3 regions of the Anaerocolumna chitinilytica genome follow, and region 2 is predicted to be linked to each of the others. Evidence: a T-box and tRNA genes for the amino acid it is inferred to sense, from the RefSeq annotation. Region 2 holds a T-box; the other regions hold tRNA genes.

Region 1 (6,007 bases), 2.7 Mb from region 2:
AGTTACGGCCGCCGTTTACTGGGGCTTAAGTTCAACGCTTCGGATTGCTCCTAACATCTCCCCTTAACCTTCCAGCACCGGGCAGGCGTCAGCCCATATACTTCACCTTACGGTTTTGCATAGACCTGTGTTTTTGCTAAACAGTTGCTTGGGCCAATTCTCTGCGGCCTGTATTTCTACAGGCACCCCTTCTCCCGAAGTTACGGGGTTATTTTGCCGAGTTCCTTAACAATGCTTCTCCCGTCGGCCTTAGGATTCTCTCCTCATCCACCTGTGTCGGTTTACGGTACGGGCTTATAAAAAGCAATAGCGGCTTTTCTTGGCAGTGCCTTCATCAGCTTCCCTACTTTAAATTTCGGTCCACATCACATCTTCCCATTATGGAACGGATTTTCCTGCTCCACTGGTACCTCGCTTGTACCGGGTCTTCCTCTCCCGGCTCTGACTTCGTCTCTGCGTCCCCACAGTTCTGTTTTTATAAGGTACAGGAATTTCAACCTGTTGTCCATCGACTACGTCTTTCGACCTCGCCTTAGGTCCCGACTTACCCAGAGCAGATCAGCTTTACTCTGGAAACCTTGGATATTCGGCCTGAAAGATTCTCACTTTCATCTCGCTACTCATTCCGGCATTCTCTCTTCTTATCCCTCCACGGCTCCTTACGGTACCGCTTCATCAGTCTTAAGAATGCTCCTCTACCACTGCAGTTCAACTGCAATCCACAGCTTCGGTGTCGTGTTTTAGCCCCGGACATTTTCGGCGCAGGACCTCTCGACTAGTGAGCTATTACGCACTCTTTTAATGTGTGGCTGCTTCTAAGCCAACATCCTAGTTGTTTTCGAAATCCCACATCCTTTTCCACTTAACACGCACTTTGGGACCTTAGCTGGTGGTCTGGGCTTTTTCCCTTTTGACTACCCAACTTATCTCGTGTAGTCTGACTCCTAATCATCATCTGTATGGCATTCGGAGTTTGATAATCTTCGGTAAGCTTTGACGCCCCCTAGGATATTCAGTGCTCTACCTCCATCAGACTAAATTAAGGCTAGCCCTAAAGCTATTTCGAGGAGAACCAGCTATCTCCGGGTTCGATTGGAATTTCTCCCCTACCCACACCTCATCACCACCCTTTTCAACGGATGTGTGTTCGGTCCTCCACCGCCTTTTACGGCAGCTTCAACCTGGACATGGGTAGATCACCCGGTTTCGGGTCTACATACATTGACTACGTAATCAAAGATTACACGCCCTATTCAGACTTGGTTTCCCTTCGGCTCCGAACCTTTAGTTCTTAACCTCGCCAATGAATGTAACTCGCCGGACCGTTCTACAAAAAGTACGCGGTTCCACTCGTATGGTGGTTCCACAGCTTGTAAACACAGGGTTTCAGGTTCTCTTTCACTCCCCTCCCGGGGTTCTTTTCACCTTTCCTTCACAGTACTATGCACTATCGGTCACTAAGTAGTATTTAGCCTTGGGGGGTGGTCCCCCCGACTTCCCACAAGGTTTCTCGTGTCTCGTGGTACTTCGGATCCCGCTCGCTGACTTCCGGTTTCGCATACGAGGCTTTCACTCTCTTTGGCTGGCTTTCCCAAAACCATTCTGCTACCTTTCATCTCACTTATTGCGGTCCATTACCCCAGAGGATAAATCCCCTGGTTTAGGCTCTTTCCATTTCGCTCGCCACTACTTTGGAAATCGAGTTTTCTTTCTCTTCCTCCGGGTACTTAGATGTTTCAGTTCCCCGGGTTCCCTCTATTAAGCTATGTATTCACTTAATAGTAACGGAGGTCTTCTCCGTCAGGTTTCCCCATTCAGAAATCTGCGGGTCAAAGGATATTTGCTCCTCACCGCAGCTTATCGCAGCTTATCACGTCTTTCATCGGCTCTTAGTGCCAAGGCATCCACCCTGCGCTCTTATTAGCTTGACCTATGATCTATCCGTTAGGATATAATCTCGCCTGCCTAGCGTAGCAGGTTTTGGTCTGTTTAAAATTGCTTATTTGGATGTCGTATTAATCTTATTATATATTACTATATTTTTTAGATTAACGTTTTCTAATTAAATTAGAAAAATTTATTTAATGTGTAGTTGTCAAGGTACTTTCATCATTAACCATAAGGTTCATGATGAGTGGAGATAGTGAGATTCGAACTCATGACCCCCTGCTTGCAAGGCAGGTGCTCTCCCAGCTGAGCTATACCCCCATTTTAAAACTTTTTATAATCCGGCAGCCACCTGCTCTCCCATACCGTTTCCAGTATAGTACCATCGGCCGCTTATGTCTTAACCATCGTGTTCGGGATGGGAACGGGTGTGTCCCATAAGCGCATCGCCACCGGAAATCTTTTGCTATCTTTCCAGCCAGGTCTTTTATCTTAACAAAATCTCTTATGTCTGTCAACCTGTTTCTTTTTGGAATTTTTAGTCCTCTTCAGCTATTACTTCTCTTCTGTTTCTTTTCGCTGATTTCAGACTTGCAGTTTCATCAGAAACCGCTTTGATAACTCAACAGTAAAACAACCCTTACTTACTTCCTTAGAAAGGAGGTGATCCAGCCGCACCTTCCGATACGGCTACCTTGTTACGACTTCACCCCAGTTATTGAACCTGCCTTCGGCTGCTCCCTCCTTACGGTTGGGTCACAGACTTCGGGCATTTCCAACTCCCATGGTGTGACGGGCGGTGTGTACAAGACCCGGGAACGTATTCACCGCGACATTCTGATTCGCGATTACTAGCGATTCCAGCTTCATGTAGTCGAGTTGCAGACTACAATCCGAACTGAGATGACCTTTTTGGGATTTGCTCCACTTCACAGCTTCGCTTCCCTTTGTAGTCACCATTGTAGCACGTGTGTAGCCCAGATCATAAGGGGCATGATGATTTGACGTCATCCCCGCCTTCCTCCAGGTTATCCCTGGCAGTCTCCCTAGAGTGCCCGGCCGAACCGCTGGCTACTAAGAATAAGGGTTGCGCTCGTTGCGGGACTTAACCCAACATCTCACGACACGAGCTGACGACAACCATGCACCACCTGTCTCCCCTGTCCCGAAGGAAAGGTCCCGTTACGGACCGGTCAGGGGGATGTCAAGACCTGGTAAGGTTCTTCGCGTTGCTTCGAATTAAACCACATGCTCCACCGCTTGTGCGGGTCCCCGTCAATTCCTTTGAGTTTCATTCTTGCGAACGTACTCCCCAGGTGGAATACTTAATGCGTTTGCGACGGCACCGAAGGTCTTTTGACCCCCAACACCTAGTATTCATCGTTTACGGCGTGGACTACCAGGGTATCTAATCCTGTTTGCTCCCCACGCTTTCGAGCCTCAACGTCAGTTACAGTCCAGTAAGCCGCCTTCGCCACTGGTGTTCCTCCTAATATCTACGCATTTCACCGCTACACTAGGAATTCCACTTACCTCTCCTGCACTCTAGCAACATAGTTTCAAATGCAGTCCCGGGGTTGAGCCCCGGGCTTTCACATCTGACTTACATCACCGTCTACGCTCCCTTTACACCCAGTAAATCCGGATAACGCTTGCCCCCTACGTATTACCGCGGCTGCTGGCACGTAGTTAGCCGGGGCTTCTTAGTCAGGTACCGTCATTTATTCGTCCCTGCTGATAGAGCTTTACATACCGAAATACTTCTTCACTCACGCGGCGTCGCTGCATCAGGGTTTCCCCCATTGTGCAATATTCCCCACTGCTGCCTCCCGTAGGAGTTTGGGCCGTGTCTCAGTCCCAATGTGGCCGTTCACTCTCTCAAGCCGGCTACTGATCGTTGCCTTGGTAGGCCGTTACCCCACCAACTAGCTAATCAGACGCGGGTCCATCTTACACCGATAAAATCTTTTCACACCACTCCATGCGAAGCTGTGCGCTTATGCGGTATTAGCAGCCGTTTCCGGCTGTTATCCCCCTGTGTAAGGCAGGTTACCCACGCGTTACTCACCCGTCCGCCACTAAACAAGTAAGCTTCCATCCGAAGACTTCCACTTACAAGTTCCGTTCGACTTGCATGTGTTAAGCACGCCGCCAGCGTTCATCCTGAGCCAGGATCAAACTCTCAAATTAAAGTTTAATCATTTTCAGAATTAACATTGGCTATTCAAATCTAAGATTCGAACAATTGTTATTTCCGATAGTCTGTAGCCGAAGCTACCTACTATTTTACTGTTTTTAAGGTTGTATCATTTCTGATACGGTTCTTTATGATCAATTTCCGATGCTGTCATTTCTTATAAATAAGAAGCAACATTCTCTTCTATCTCTCAATGAAATTTTAAAGAAAATTTCAGGGTTGTTTCACTGTTCAGTTATCAAGGTTCTGTATGCTTTCACGCTATGAATTATGACTGTTTTTTATATTCTGTAGCGCGTCAGCAAAAAGAATTATATCACCGTTACCATTCTATGTCAACACTTTTTTATCTATTTTTTTGAATATTTATTATTTATTGATACCCTTTTATTTCCTTCCCTCCTAATTCAGCATTCTGCCTGGTTTTAGAAGGTTTTTATATGATTAATTACAAAAACTTTGGCCTTTTAAAATTCTCATAATGCTTCTCCTATAGCTATAACCTGAGAAATATTATTAATATCCTTTTTGTTCTTATTGATTGTTTTTTTTGATTGTTTTTTATTAATTATTCTTATTGATTGTTCTTATTGGTTCTTCTTATTGGTTCTTCTTATCGGTTGTTCTTATATCACCCTTATATCACCCTTATTTCCATTCTAAAATCTCTTTAAAACTATTTTATCGAACCTATAACACATTTGTCTTAATCGGTACAGAATTTCTCCGTTTAAGCCTGTACTAATATTAGTTACAAAGAAAAGAAGCTATCTTCTCCAGCTAATGCGAAAGTATAATAGCTTCTAATCTGCTTACTAATTACTTATTGCTAATATAATTATGTGTTCAGTCTTATAATTTTTATTTTTGAAGAAGATGAACTGCATATCCTGCCACTTCATCTTTCAGATATATTGCTGTTCTCTTATTGGCACTGTCGTATTTGGAGGTTGTTTCATCAAAACTGATACCGCAGCTCTCCAGATGATAAATTGCTCTATCAAGATAATTTGTTGCAATGGCTATATGTCCGTGCTGTCCTAGATATGGAGTCTTCATCACTTCTATACCAAGGCCTGCAAAGATAGAAGCATTTCCCATTTTTTTTGTAAATCCAAAAAGATTTTGAAAAACCGTAGCTATACTATCTGCTTCCGTCTCATTCTGAGCATTAATGCCGATATGTCGCAGTTCAAAACCTAACATCTTTACTACCGCATCTTTTGTAATTTCTTTTATTTTATCAAATTCCTTGTTTTCAATCAGTGCTTCACTTACCATCCAGCTGCCGCCACAGGCTATGATTTTAGGGAAATCCAGATAGGATAACAGGTTCTTTTCCGTTATACCTCCGGTAGGCATGAATTTCATCTTGTGGTAGGGTGCAGCCATGGCTTTAATCATGTTAAGCCCTCCTGCTGCTTCTGCGGGAAAGAACTTGACTACCTCAAGTCCCAGTTCAATCGCTTGCTCCACGTCACTGGGATTAGAGCATCCGGGAGTTATTGGTATTCCCTTTTCAACACAATATCTTACTATTCTGGGATTAAGTCCGGGGCTTACAATGAATTTTGCTCCGGCATTTACGGCTCTGTCAACTTGTTCTGTTGTCAGTACGGTTCCGGCTCCTACTAACATATCCGGGAATTCTGAAGCGATTATACGGATAGCTTCTTCTGCTGCATCCGTACGAAAGGTTATTTCCGCACAGGGCAGCCCCCCTTCTGTTAATGCTTTCGCTAACGGAATAGCATCTTCTATGTTATCCAGCTTTACAACAGGTACTATACCAAGTTTTTGAATTTGTTCCAGTACTTTATCCATCTTTTGCAATGTCCTTTCTTATACCATTATAACTGTCTTCTGACTCCATCCTATTTCTAGCCTTGTAAGCTTGTGTAATCCAGTATAAACCACTATAGT
Region 2 (6,007 bases):
CACCTTAACCACATCCGGATATTTATCCCAAAAGCTTCCTTCCACACCACTCTCTTTGGCTTCAGTTTTAGGCAGCTCTGAAATATAGATAACTGCTTTTGATGAAATCGCATCATTCACATAGTTTTCCACTTTTTCTATTTGCTCTGACGTAAGTTTCTCATCATGGTTGAAGTCATACCTTAATCTTTCTGAAGTAATATTACTTCCTTTTTGATGAACATGATCGCCTAAAACTTCCCTTAAACCAGCAAGTAATAAATGAGCTACTGTGTGCAGTCCTGTTGTTTCCGTTGAATGATCAGATAATCCGCCTTTAAATTTACCTGCAGAAGCAGTTCTACTCTTATCGGTATGTTTCTTTGCTGCCTCAGCATAAGAAGCCTTGTCCTCCATGCTATAACCATTTTCAGTCAGAAATTCTTCTGTTAACTCTAAAGGAAAACCATAAGTTTCGTAAAAATAAAAAGCATCAGCACCTGTAACTTTTCCTTTATTCTTCAGATGTTTTTGTATTTCAATTTCTCCTTGCTGCAAAGTTTTATGGAATAGATTTTCTTCCTTCTTTATTATTTCGATAACTTTCTTCTTATTACTGATCAAATCTTCATAGGCTGTTGCTTCCTCTATATAAACTTCAGATAACTCACTTAGAAAGTTTCCTTGTATCCCGATTTTTTTACCTGCACGAATTGCCCTTCTTAATAACCTTCTTGTAATATACCCTGCATCACTATTAGCCGGCTCCGCACCATCATTTATTAAAAATGTAGCAGCTCTCACATGATCAAGTATGATTCTAAACGACTTTAAATCATCATTATATTCTGTTCCGCTTAATTCTATTAGTTTTTTCTTTGCATTAAGGAAGAACGCTGTATTATAAATGTCCCTATCACCATTAAGGGCCGTTGCAACTCTTTCTAATCCGCCACCATAATCAATATTGGGATTTTTCATTTTTACAAAACCTGTGTCCTCTTTTTTGTAACACATAAATACATTGTTACCTATTTCTAAGAATCTTTCGCTTTCAGAAGCAGGATGTTCGAGTGGATCACCGTCCGGTTCAAAATCATAGAACATTTCACTGTCAGGCCCACCCGGTTCACCGACAGGCATATCTAAGGGACTTCCTGCTCTGCTCCACCAATTCTCTTTTTCATTGTATAAGAATATTTTTCCACCTCTTGATGTTCCATATTTATATGGATCATCTTCTATAATAGGTTCTATACCAACCGATTTGAATTTTTCTGACCATATTTGAATTGCTTCCGTATCTTTCTGTATATTCATATCATCACTTCCTTTAAAAGCACTGATATATAACCTATTAGGATCAATTCCTAATTCGTTGATTTGCCAATTCCATATTGCATCGATTTGCTTTTTCTTATAGTTATTTTCATTTGCTTTAAATTCCCACCGACCTATCATTTCAAAAAATGTTAGATGCGACATATCTCCTACTTCATCAATATCCACTGTTCTTAAGCACTTCTGAATATTGGTTATCTCATTCCCTATTGGATGTTTTTCACCCAATAAATACGGAACCATAGGCTGCATTCCACTTCCTGTAAACAAAGTTGAGGGATCATTTTCCGGTAGCAAACTGGAAGATGGCACTTGGCTACCCCCTATTCTTTTCATAAAATCAATATATGATTTCCTTAACTCATCTGGCGTCATTTTCATCATGTTGAATACCTCCGTATTATTTTTTCTAAAACAAAAAAGCCCTAAGCTGACATATATATTGTCAACTTAGGGCGAACTATTTTGTCCGTGTTACCACCTAATTTCAGATTTCTCTGCTCTCTATCAATACGGGAAAAATCCGATATTGTTTCCTGAATAACGGTGGAACTCCGTTGAAGCCTACTAAGATTCTTCTATTCGGTTCACAGCTCCGAGACTGCTTCACTATTAGATCAATGAAGATTCGCACCAACCATCTTCTCTCTGTGAAATTTCTAATACTTACTATTTCTCATCATAGCCTTTTCGTTTTAAGTTAAGCCAATCCTACCACACTGAACTAACTCTGTCAATTTAATTTTATTATTGATTCAGCAATTTATACACCTGATTCAATAAAACGAACAGCAGAATTATCCCAATATTTTTTATAAACCCGATTATTTTCTCCGTCAAAATTCAACTAATACATTCGAAATATAACCGGTATATCTTTAGGCTGCCACTGTACCTTTGTGCCAAAACTCCTTACACAGCCCACTTAAATCACTTTCGGGACTTTGCTCTGTTTCGATATTCCGTCGGTGTCATTCCATATTTCTTTTTGAACTGCGCAGAAAAATATCCCATCTCTCCAAAACCACACCCATCTCCTATTTCAGAAATCTGCCAATCTGTCTCTGCCAGATTTTGAGCTGCTACAAGCAGGCGATACTGATTGACATACTGGAGAGGTGTTGTACCAAGAATTTCTCGAAAACATCTCAGACACTCACTTTTACTGATTGCTGCAGCTTCTGCTATACCTTCAAGAAGAATTGTCTCGTAATAATGCTCCTGAATGTATTTTAGCATTTGCTTTATACGCTGCTCATTTCGTCGCGTCTTCTGTGGTATTGAAATAATTTCATGCTGCTGATGGTCGAATAGCTGCAGTATAATTTCAGACAGTTCATTTCTCACTCTAAATTCATATCCATGTTTGTCTACTGCAATCTCAATCCAGGCTCGCTGTATTCGGTCAAGAACCTCTCTCTGCCAGTTAATATCTTCAGAAAATAATTGAACAGAGTACCCGTTATTATTAATCAACGGATTTAGATACTTTTCCCAATAAATACTATTCTCTGTTCCCCCAATCAGACGCGGATGAAAAACAATAGAATGAATTAATGCACCTTGTATTTCATCGGCAGCTTTGGCCATGTGGAGTATGTCGGCGTTTACAAACGCACCACTCCCCTCTTTCAGCAGGAACTGCCTTGTACCAACAGATAGATTAATTCTACCTTTTTCAACCATAATCAGTTCCAGTTCGCTATGCCAATGCCAGGATATCAAAACATCCGGAAAGTCAACTTCATAACAAGCCGCAGGAAAGAAAACACTGCCATGGGATTTTGTTTCTCTTTTAGTTGTGTCCGTATAACTTGCACTGGAGGAAATAGGCATGGGAATGCTCCTTTTGGCGTTTTTCTAATATTATAAGGTTATTATTTACTAATGTAAAGAGAGGAACCAGTGATATTATATTAATGAAAGAGAGGGAAATGATATGAAATGGGTAAACCTGAAAGTTGTAAAAAGAATTGGGTTGATGATGATAGGTATAGTAGGAATGGGCGTTTTTCTTTCCTTTCTAATTGAAGTAAACTATGGCACCGATACCTGCTCCTTTATGAACCTTGCGTTATCGGAACGTTTCCGGATTTCCTTTGGGACCTGTATGGTTCTTGCCAATATTCTTTTCTTTATCCCGGAAATTTTACTGAAACCTAAGCTGATTAATATTGGGACGATTATGAATATGGTACTTATTGGTTATATCAGTGATTACTGCCGTGTCCTGTGGTCTCGCTTTTTACCCCAGACACTGTTTACTCTTCAGCCATACCGAACAATTACCTTCCTGATAGCACTTTTTCCCTTTCTGGTATCAGTTGCTCTTTACATGAATGCTGATATGGGGCTGGCTCCTTACGACGCCATACCAACCATTATCAGCCTTCGCACTCATCTTCCATACACTGTAATAAGAATCCTCTGGGATTTTAGTGCGATTTTGATTGGCGTCCTGGCTGGAAAACATCTTTCAGTTGCAACTGTTGTTATGGCTCTTTCAATCGGTCCTTCTGTTACTTTCATTGGAAACTTTATGAAATATATTTCCAGAAAAGAGCCAAAACAGAATAGCACTGGCTTTAATACCAGTAATGGTTAGAGTTTTAAAGTAGAGTTTAGCTAAATTCTTAATGCTGTTAAAGAACATATTTCTGTAACCTCGTTTTAAACATGGGATATGTCGGAAAGGTATGGTGATATTATTATGAAAAATTTAATTGCAGATGTACACACTCATACGCTCGTAAGCGGGCATGCTTATGGAACTATCCGTGAGATGGCAAAGGCTGCGGCAGATAAACAACTTCAAATTTTGGGTGTTAGTGAGCATGCTCCTGGAATACCAGGAACGGTTGACCCGTTTTACTATTTGAATCTGGAGGTGATACCTAGAGAGTTATATGGTGTTAAAATGATTCATGGCTGTGAAATAAATATTATGAATGACGGAACATTATCTTTATCCCAGGAGTACATTGAAAAACTTGATTATGCCATTATAGGCATTCATTGTCAGTGTTATGAGAATCAGGGCCGCGAAATAAATACTGAGAATCTGATTAAGTGTATGCAGAATGAAAAAGTACGCTTTATCTCTCACCCGGATGATGATCATACACCATTGAATTACGAAGAACTTGTGCGGGCAGCGAAAGAATTTCATGTTGCATTGGAGGTTAACAATAGTTCTTTGATAAAAAAAGACAGACGATGGAACTGTATAGAAAATTATATAGCTATGCTGCACTTTTGTGAGCGTTATAAAGTGCCGATTATAATAAGCTCAGATGCACATGATCCAAGTTATGTCGGGAACTTTGATTTGGCCGTTAAACTGATTGAGGGACTAAAATTTAATGAAGATTTGATATTAAATACTGAAGTTGATAAGTTAATGAGTTTTTTATGTAACTGATTGTGGACTATCATAGTATCAAGATTCCATATTATTAGATTCTTAAGGATCAATTGTATGAAGGAGCCTGCAAAGTGTCTATATGTTTAACATAATAGGGCTCCTATGTAAAGTAAAATCATAGGAGCCCTATTATATTGGCAAAGAAAAATTCTAATCTGACATGAGAACGGTTATTTGATAGACTACTTATTTCTTTCATAAGCAAGATACTTCTTTATCAAACCATGTTTGAATGTCATCCCGTATTTCTAAAACAGAGTCATCCAATGATATGGGCATTCCACGGCAACCCCCATCACAATGACCAATCTCTCTTTTTCTGCCGCAGCCATATCCCTTTGCAATCAGTTCCTGCAATATTGGGGAAAACTTATTTATGGTGTCCATGTATTCATGGGTCTTTGTCGCTTTCACATTGATATGATACCCATTGCGTAGGGAAGCATTAATTCCCCATATATCCTTCCGTTTATAACAATACTTAATATAGATATGAAACCCTTTTACTTCCACAATGCAAGTAAGACCTTTCCCCAGATAGCGCTGATGTAACAGCAGAATGAAATCCTGCACTTCAAAAGACAAAGTCTTTATCGTTTCCTGTACGATGGAAAGCACATCGGTTTCATCCTTTTTCAATACCCTGTAATCACAACGCAAAAAAACATCCTGATTGATAAGTGTGCCATGGTCTAATTCAGCAATCGCCATTATCTTCAGACCTGTAAGCATAGTGGGATTATCCGGATATGTTATCTTGATGGTTTTGATGTCTGATAAGATTTGCTTTTTTTCATTTATATCTATACCCTCAAAGCATATACCACAACTCATCAGAAATTGCAGGCATTCAAGGTTTTTGCTGACAGGCAGCTTACTATTGAATATGTTGTATCCGCAGATAAGAGACTCCTCGTCACCTGACTTGCCATGATAACCTATGTTCATTAATAAGGTGCTTACATTGTGGAGGAATGGATAGTATACTGAAAGTGTTATACGATTTTCATATTCATGTGCAACTTTCTTGCTATTATCATAGACATCTCCTATAGCGTATAAAACATCGTAAAGCCGAACCAAAAATGCTCTGAACGCCACAACACCATACCGTATATTTTCTTCAAGTGCGACATTTGCATAGACGGGATTGATTGCATATGCTTCTTGCGATACGGGCACTATAATCTCCTTCAAATAGCTTGCCACATCCGGAAGCGTTTTTCTCATATATTTCACCTCTTTTAATGAACTTTTCGTATA
Region 3 (6,007 bases), 550 kb from region 2:
TAAATCTTCTAAGTTACAGTATGGGTTATCAGAATTTTACAGGTGCTAAGAAAATGGCATTTTCCTTTAAAATAGTAGATAACAAAACTGGAAAGACACTAAAAACTGTTGTACCTTAATATTTCAATATCGAAAAGAAGTTTTAAAAGTTCTCACATTCCCTCGGTACGTTAACCTAGGGAATTTTCTTTCATACCTCTTAGATCGACATTTATGGGTTATGCGGTGATTGACAAATACTTCTCCATGTATGATAATTAAGGTATTATTTTACATAGGAGGAAATATTTATAATGAAGAAGTTTATATGTTTGTTTATGGTTTTGGCACTTATATTAACACTCGCGGAACCTGCACAGAGCGTGAACGCAGCGACGATAAAATTAAACTATACTAAGGAAAAGGTAGTAAAAGGGGATTATCTATATTTAAAAGTATTAGGTACTAAAAGCAAGATTAAATGGAGTGTTGAGGATTATTCTATTGCTAGTATAACAAAAAAAGGAAGAGCAGAGGGTATCAAAATCGGTACGACTAATATAGTTGCAAAAGTAGGAAAGAAAACCTTTAAATGCAAGATTACGGTCGTTCCAAAGCCATATCCAGGTTACGTAACAGATTCTGCTCGTGAAAAAGCATTAGCTGAAAGAGATTATCTTGATAACTTTGAAAACGAAGGAAGTGATGATGTAGAAATTGTCACCGAACCTACAAATGACTCTAGTGAAGATTCCGGCGAAGATGCCGAGTCAAGAATAGAGAAAATGTTAAAGTATGGATTTTCTAATAGTGAAATCTTGAACAAACCTATAGGCAAACAATACATGAAATTCTGCGACACCTGGGTCAGCGAATATGAGTTAGATAATTATGACGCAAGTGTTGTCATGTCTGAATCTGATAATAAACTATATATATTATTTGATACAGATAATAAAATTGTTCTTGAAAATGTCCCTGCAAAATTAGAACCTGGTACTATATATACAATATCAGATATAACATTTCAATATCTTAAAGATTTTACTTATGGTAATGATAAGTTTGCAGTAAATCAATTTTATTTTGATCGTCAATCATTGATAAATAAAGGACTTCTCAAATAATTTAGTAATGAAATTTCCCGGAAGTCACTTGATATGCTCCCTTATAGTAGATAATGATTTTACTTATAATAAAGGCACTTACTAGTGTAAGTGCCAATTTCTTAGAAAAGGTCTTTAACCAAAGTTTTATAACATTTATCATCAACATCAATCAAAGCTTTAGTTCCATCATGAAATTGTAATGCGATTTGATATTGACCTTTGTTCTTAGCAGATATACTTGCTAACAAACCCACTGGTCCTAACAATGCCCCACCAACAATGCCTCTTGTTATACCGCTTGCTGCAGATTTACGAATATCCTCTGTAATAATTTCATATGATTCTACATTTTGCTTATTCAGAGCAACTTGCTTTGTAAACCCTTTTCCTAAAACATAGCCCTTGGGTCCTTTAACTACTGAATAACCTTCATAATCTCCTGCTATAACCTTATTCACTGCACTACCTCCTTTTGATATATTATACCAAAGTTGTCGGTTTATGTAAAATTAAATTGTATAAAAATACCACCTACCGCTAAGATAGATGGTCTATTTAAACTCTTTTCCCTCTTTATAGGCTTGTATTTATACACAAAGCCTTCAGCTGAAACAAATCCTTCAATATCTCCGATAAATCGGCCGCAAGTAATTCTTGTACATATTTCACATAATCACTTTCTGTCATATTCTCATATTGATGTAAATGTTTCTCTATGTGTCTTGCAAGATAAAAAGGCGGCCAATGCTTTGGATGATCTATTAATAAAAAAAGTTTAGTCACAATACCGGGACATAAAAAAGTGCCTCGGTATTTTATTATTGCAAGTAGTTATAAAATAGTCACAATCTGTGAAAAAAGCACCCGTTCCCGGATGCCATATATTTTCTAATAATCGTTGTAGCCCTTGATTTCACTGCCTGCTTCTTGATGGAGCATAGGGGACTTGAACCCCTGACCCCCACACTGCCAGTGTGGTGCGCTCCCAACTGCGCTAATGCCCCGAACTAAAGTAATACTATCACAAATTAACTATATTTTCAAGTTATTTTTAAAAATTCATACACTTGTTTAGGCTAAATAGCTTCCCAAAACTTCTAATTCAATTCCTTCATCATCCTATAATTACAGACGAATGGATAAATCAGAAATCATATTAAAAAGCATACTTTACAGATGGGTGGCATATTTACCGGCTTCTACCTCTGTTCAATAACAAATCCAGAACCTTATAGATTATCCTCCACCATGCGATACTTAATAATACAGCCACAACACCGCCCAAAATCTGTCTTATGCTATCCATTTTTGTTATCCTCCTGTTTCAATAAAATACTATAAGAATTCTCATTACGTAATTATCCTATTATTTATCCTCCATTATGCTTAGTATTCTAACATGATATTACCATAAGCTAATATGTAAATTATAAGCAGGCTTGCAGTATGCCTAGTCACTAGTGTATAATAAAAAAGATTGCAAAAGGACAGGTATCCTTTACATAAACAAAGGAAGGAAATATGAATGAAACTACGAAGAACTAATCTTGTTATCTCTCTAATGTTAGCAATGTTTCTGGCAGCTGTAGAAGGAACCATTGTAACCATGGCCGCCCCGACTATTACGAAGGAAATGCATGGTTTTGAGCTAATCAGCCTTGTATTTTCCGTTTATCTTTTAACCTCTGCCATATCAACACCGATCTATGGTAAATTTGCAGATCTTTATGGTCGTAAGAATATGCTGACTATTGGAATCCTTTTATTTATAATAGGCAGCTTTTTATGCGGTCTATCTCAGAATATGCTGATGTTAATAATCTTTCGAGCTATTCAGGGCTTAGGTGCGGGAGGAATTTTTACGATTCCCTTTACTATCATCGGAGATGAGTTCCCATTGGAGGAAAGATCAAAGATACAGGGCGGAATGAGTACGATGTGGGGAATTGCCACCCTAATTGGTCCTTTTTTAGGTGGTTTCCTTATAGACATTCTCTCCTGGCACTGGCTTTTCTTTATTAATATCCCTTTTGGTTTAATAGCCGTTTTATTACTCCAGGGAGCCTTGCAGGAACATTTTGAGAAGAAAAAGCAATCCATTGATTATGCAGGAATTATCACACTGACACTGATGGTCCTTGTTTTCTTAAGTATATTTATTTTCGATACCAATATTACCTCCCATCGCACTGTTATAATTTCAGCATTGTCAGCAACAACACTTATACTGCTTCTCCTGTTTTATTTTGTTGAGAAAAAAGCAAAGGAACCGATTATTCCATTCTATATTTTTACCAGGACAAGTGGTCTGATTAATCTTCTGTCATTTTTGATCTGCGGTGCTTTAATAGGAATCAATGTGTATATCCCTCTGTATTTACAAAATGTCTTAGGGTATCGTCCTACTGTATCCGGCTTAGCAATGCTTCCTATGTCCGTTTCCTGGCTGATTATTTCATTTATCCTGGGTAAATTATTTATTCGCTTTGGTGGAAAGATAGTAACAGTTTCAGCCATTGCCATCATCCTGGTGGGCATGCTTCTTCTGACCAGCCTTGGAGTAAGTTCGCCCATTGCTTTGGTATTACTGTATGGTTTTATCTTAGGTATCGGTTTCGGTGGTGCAACTACAGCTTTTACAATTGTTATTCAGGATTCGGTTGAATATAGTAAGAGGGGTACTGCCGTTGCTGCCAATTCACTTCTTCGAACTTTAGGCCAGACAATCGGAATTAGTATATTTGGCAATATCTTTAACCTTTATGTTACAAACTACTTCACAAAGCAGGGTATTGAAGGTGTTACTTCAGGCAACTTATATCAGGTATCTGCATCCAACAATTTGATTACTCAGGAGCAGATAAGTCTCTCACAGAATAGTTCTCTTCATATTTTGTTTGCTATTTTTCTTGCTTTAGCAGTTTTTTCGTTTATCCTTTCAATAGCAATACCAAAAGAAAAATAGTTCACAATCTTTTCAAAACTTTTTCATATAAAGGACATATTTTTGGGGTATACTAAATTCATAAGATAAAAACAAGGTTCCCCACCTTGCTAACATACACTTTTTTCATAATGGAGAAGCAGTTAACTGCTTCTCCTCTCCTCATTTTATAGACTTTTTCTTTTTATATCACACCTGATTTTACCAAGTTTCTTAGCCTCATTTGTCAGCTCTCCATTCGCGTCTCTTGCATTTTTATATTGTATTGAAATGGAGTCATATAGGCTATTCCCTTTCTTTATCTCTGTATAAACCGCTCTCCAGTTTTCATTTTCACCAAAAAACAAAAAGGTATTTTTACAGTAAATTTGTCTGTAATACAATATGAAGAGAATTATCGTTGACAGTAATGTTATTGCAAATAGTATTTTCCATCTCATTTTCTTAACCCCATTATCTGTTATCCGCACTGAATACAAATAAACAACATATCTTTTTGAAATCTCAAGCTTAGGCAAGAGATCTCAGTTACAATCATAACTGTAAATATCATCTTTCTATGTTCACAATCACATTTGTAAAACCATCTTTTATGTTCACAATCACATTGTAAATATCATTTTCCTATGTTCACAATCACATTTTGTAAATATCATCTTCTTATGTTTACATTAATCTTGCAGAATTCTCATTCCATAATTATACATTTACTCTACTGTAAAAGCAAGCCATATACAAGTTATTCAAGCCTTATGCTTTCTTTTAATAAACTTCCTCAACTGGCAATTTACAATTAATCTGCATATAATATAATAAACCTCGGAGGTATGTCATGCCCGGTGGCTGGAATTATCAAGCTTACTTAACTCCTTATGACACCTACCTATTTTTCCATACCATGGATAATCAGGAAGACTACTTTTATGTTCCGCTTGCAGTTGCTACTCAGTTGGTAAATGGTACAAATTATCGTTATATAACCATTGCAGAACCAAAGGATACTGAGAACACCCCTCATTTTGCTCTTGTGGAAATCTACAAACCCATACAAGGAGAGTCACAAGTCACAAGTATTACAGCAGTAGATTAAAAAGAATGCCGTTGCTGTTCGCAACGGCACTCTTTTTCGGTTATGGTACTTTATCGTCCTTTCCGCTTCATACAATACAATCAATTATTCACCATCCGCATAAGCTTCCAGTTGTCTGCTATGCTTCTCAAAGAAATCTTCCTTAGGCTCTAAGAACTTCAGACTGTGATTTTCTTTATCTGTTACTAGCTCATTCAGTGTGCTAAAAGCATAATCCCAGTTCCAGATCTTCTCATCCACTTTAAGATACTCTCTTATTTTCTCACAGCCGGTGGGAGCTATCGGATGTAATAACAGAATACCAATTCGTACTCCATAAAGAGAATCTGCAAGCACCTGTCTTCTTAAAGTATCATTATCAGTGGTTTCAGCTGTCCTCATTTTATTGACCCAATATTTATTCATAAAACGGATATAGGAATCCAATACATACGTTAAGCTGTGAAATTCATGGTTGTACATATGCCTCTCATAAGTAAGAACCGCTTCCTCTGATTCTTTTCTTACCTCTTCGCTGATTTCATTGTTAAGCAGTTTCGAATCATAGTATTTCTGAGCTGTATAGAAACAGGAACGAACCAACCGGTTGAATACATTTGTAAGAAGATTGCCTTCTTTTAATACGGGGTCCACTCCTTCTCTTTCTGCTTCCGGTAAATAAACCTGCGGCTTAAAGCTTACACTCTTTTGAGATAGACCTAAACTTAAGAAATGGATGCGCAGCTGTTCCGGTGTATAGAACTCCAATAAATCTCTTGCCATAGGCGGCTTAATGGCACTGCTGCTGCCTGCCTTTTTATCCATGAACAATATATGTCTGTTGGCAATAAGCTGAGGAGCTATGAAATTGTCCACATCTCCTTTATCACCATATTGAAGCTTCAG

Evidence for each region. The T-box of region 2 lies ahead of bsdcttw_RS13270 (alanine--tRNA ligase). A T-box ahead of a tRNA ligase gene usually reads a tRNA of that ligase, here a tRNA-Ala.
Region 1: it has a tRNA-Ala gene. The T-box ahead of bsdcttw_RS13270 (alanine--tRNA ligase) is inferred to sense a tRNA for this amino acid. The anticodon was not compared.
Region 3: it has a tRNA-Ala gene. The T-box ahead of bsdcttw_RS13270 (alanine--tRNA ligase) is inferred to sense a tRNA for this amino acid. The anticodon was not compared.

What each region holds. Positions count from the first base shown of each region.
Region 1 is NZ_AP023368.1:111,573-117,579, reverse strand. It holds rRNA gene bsdcttw_RS00515 (23S ribosomal RNA) at 1-1,931, opposite strand, end outside; tRNA gene bsdcttw_RS00510 (tRNA-Ala) at 2,136-2,208, opposite strand; rRNA gene rrf (5S ribosomal RNA) at 2,227-2,344, opposite strand; rRNA gene bsdcttw_RS00500 (16S ribosomal RNA) at 2,544-4,077, opposite strand; gene bsdcttw_RS00495 (bifunctional 4-hydroxy-2-oxoglutarate aldolase/2-dehydro-3-deoxy-phosphogluconate aldolase) at 4,946-5,908, opposite strand.
Region 2 is NZ_AP023368.1:3,047,765-3,053,771, forward strand. It holds gene bsdcttw_RS13270 (alanine--tRNA ligase) at 1-1,704, opposite strand, end outside; T-box leader at 1,769-2,012, opposite strand; gene bsdcttw_RS13275 (AraC family transcriptional regulator) at 2,251-3,156, opposite strand; gene bsdcttw_RS13280 (YczE/YyaS/YitT family protein) at 3,260-3,925, shown strand; gene bsdcttw_RS13285 (phosphatase) at 4,031-4,741, shown strand; gene bsdcttw_RS13290 (hypothetical protein) at 4,940-5,974, opposite strand.
Region 3 is NZ_AP023368.1:3,598,943-3,604,949, forward strand. It holds gene bsdcttw_RS15705 (Ig-like domain-containing protein) at 1-119, shown strand, start outside; gene bsdcttw_RS15710 (Ig-like domain-containing protein) at 294-1,106, shown strand; gene bsdcttw_RS15715 (hypothetical protein) at 1,208-1,546, opposite strand; tRNA gene bsdcttw_RS15720 (tRNA-Ala) at 2,020-2,092, opposite strand; gene bsdcttw_RS15725 (MDR family MFS transporter) at 2,614-4,053, shown strand; gene bsdcttw_RS15730 (hypothetical protein) at 4,200-4,472, opposite strand; gene bsdcttw_RS15735 (hypothetical protein) at 4,865-5,122, shown strand; gene bsdcttw_RS15740 (class I tRNA ligase family protein) at 5,207-6,007, opposite strand, start outside.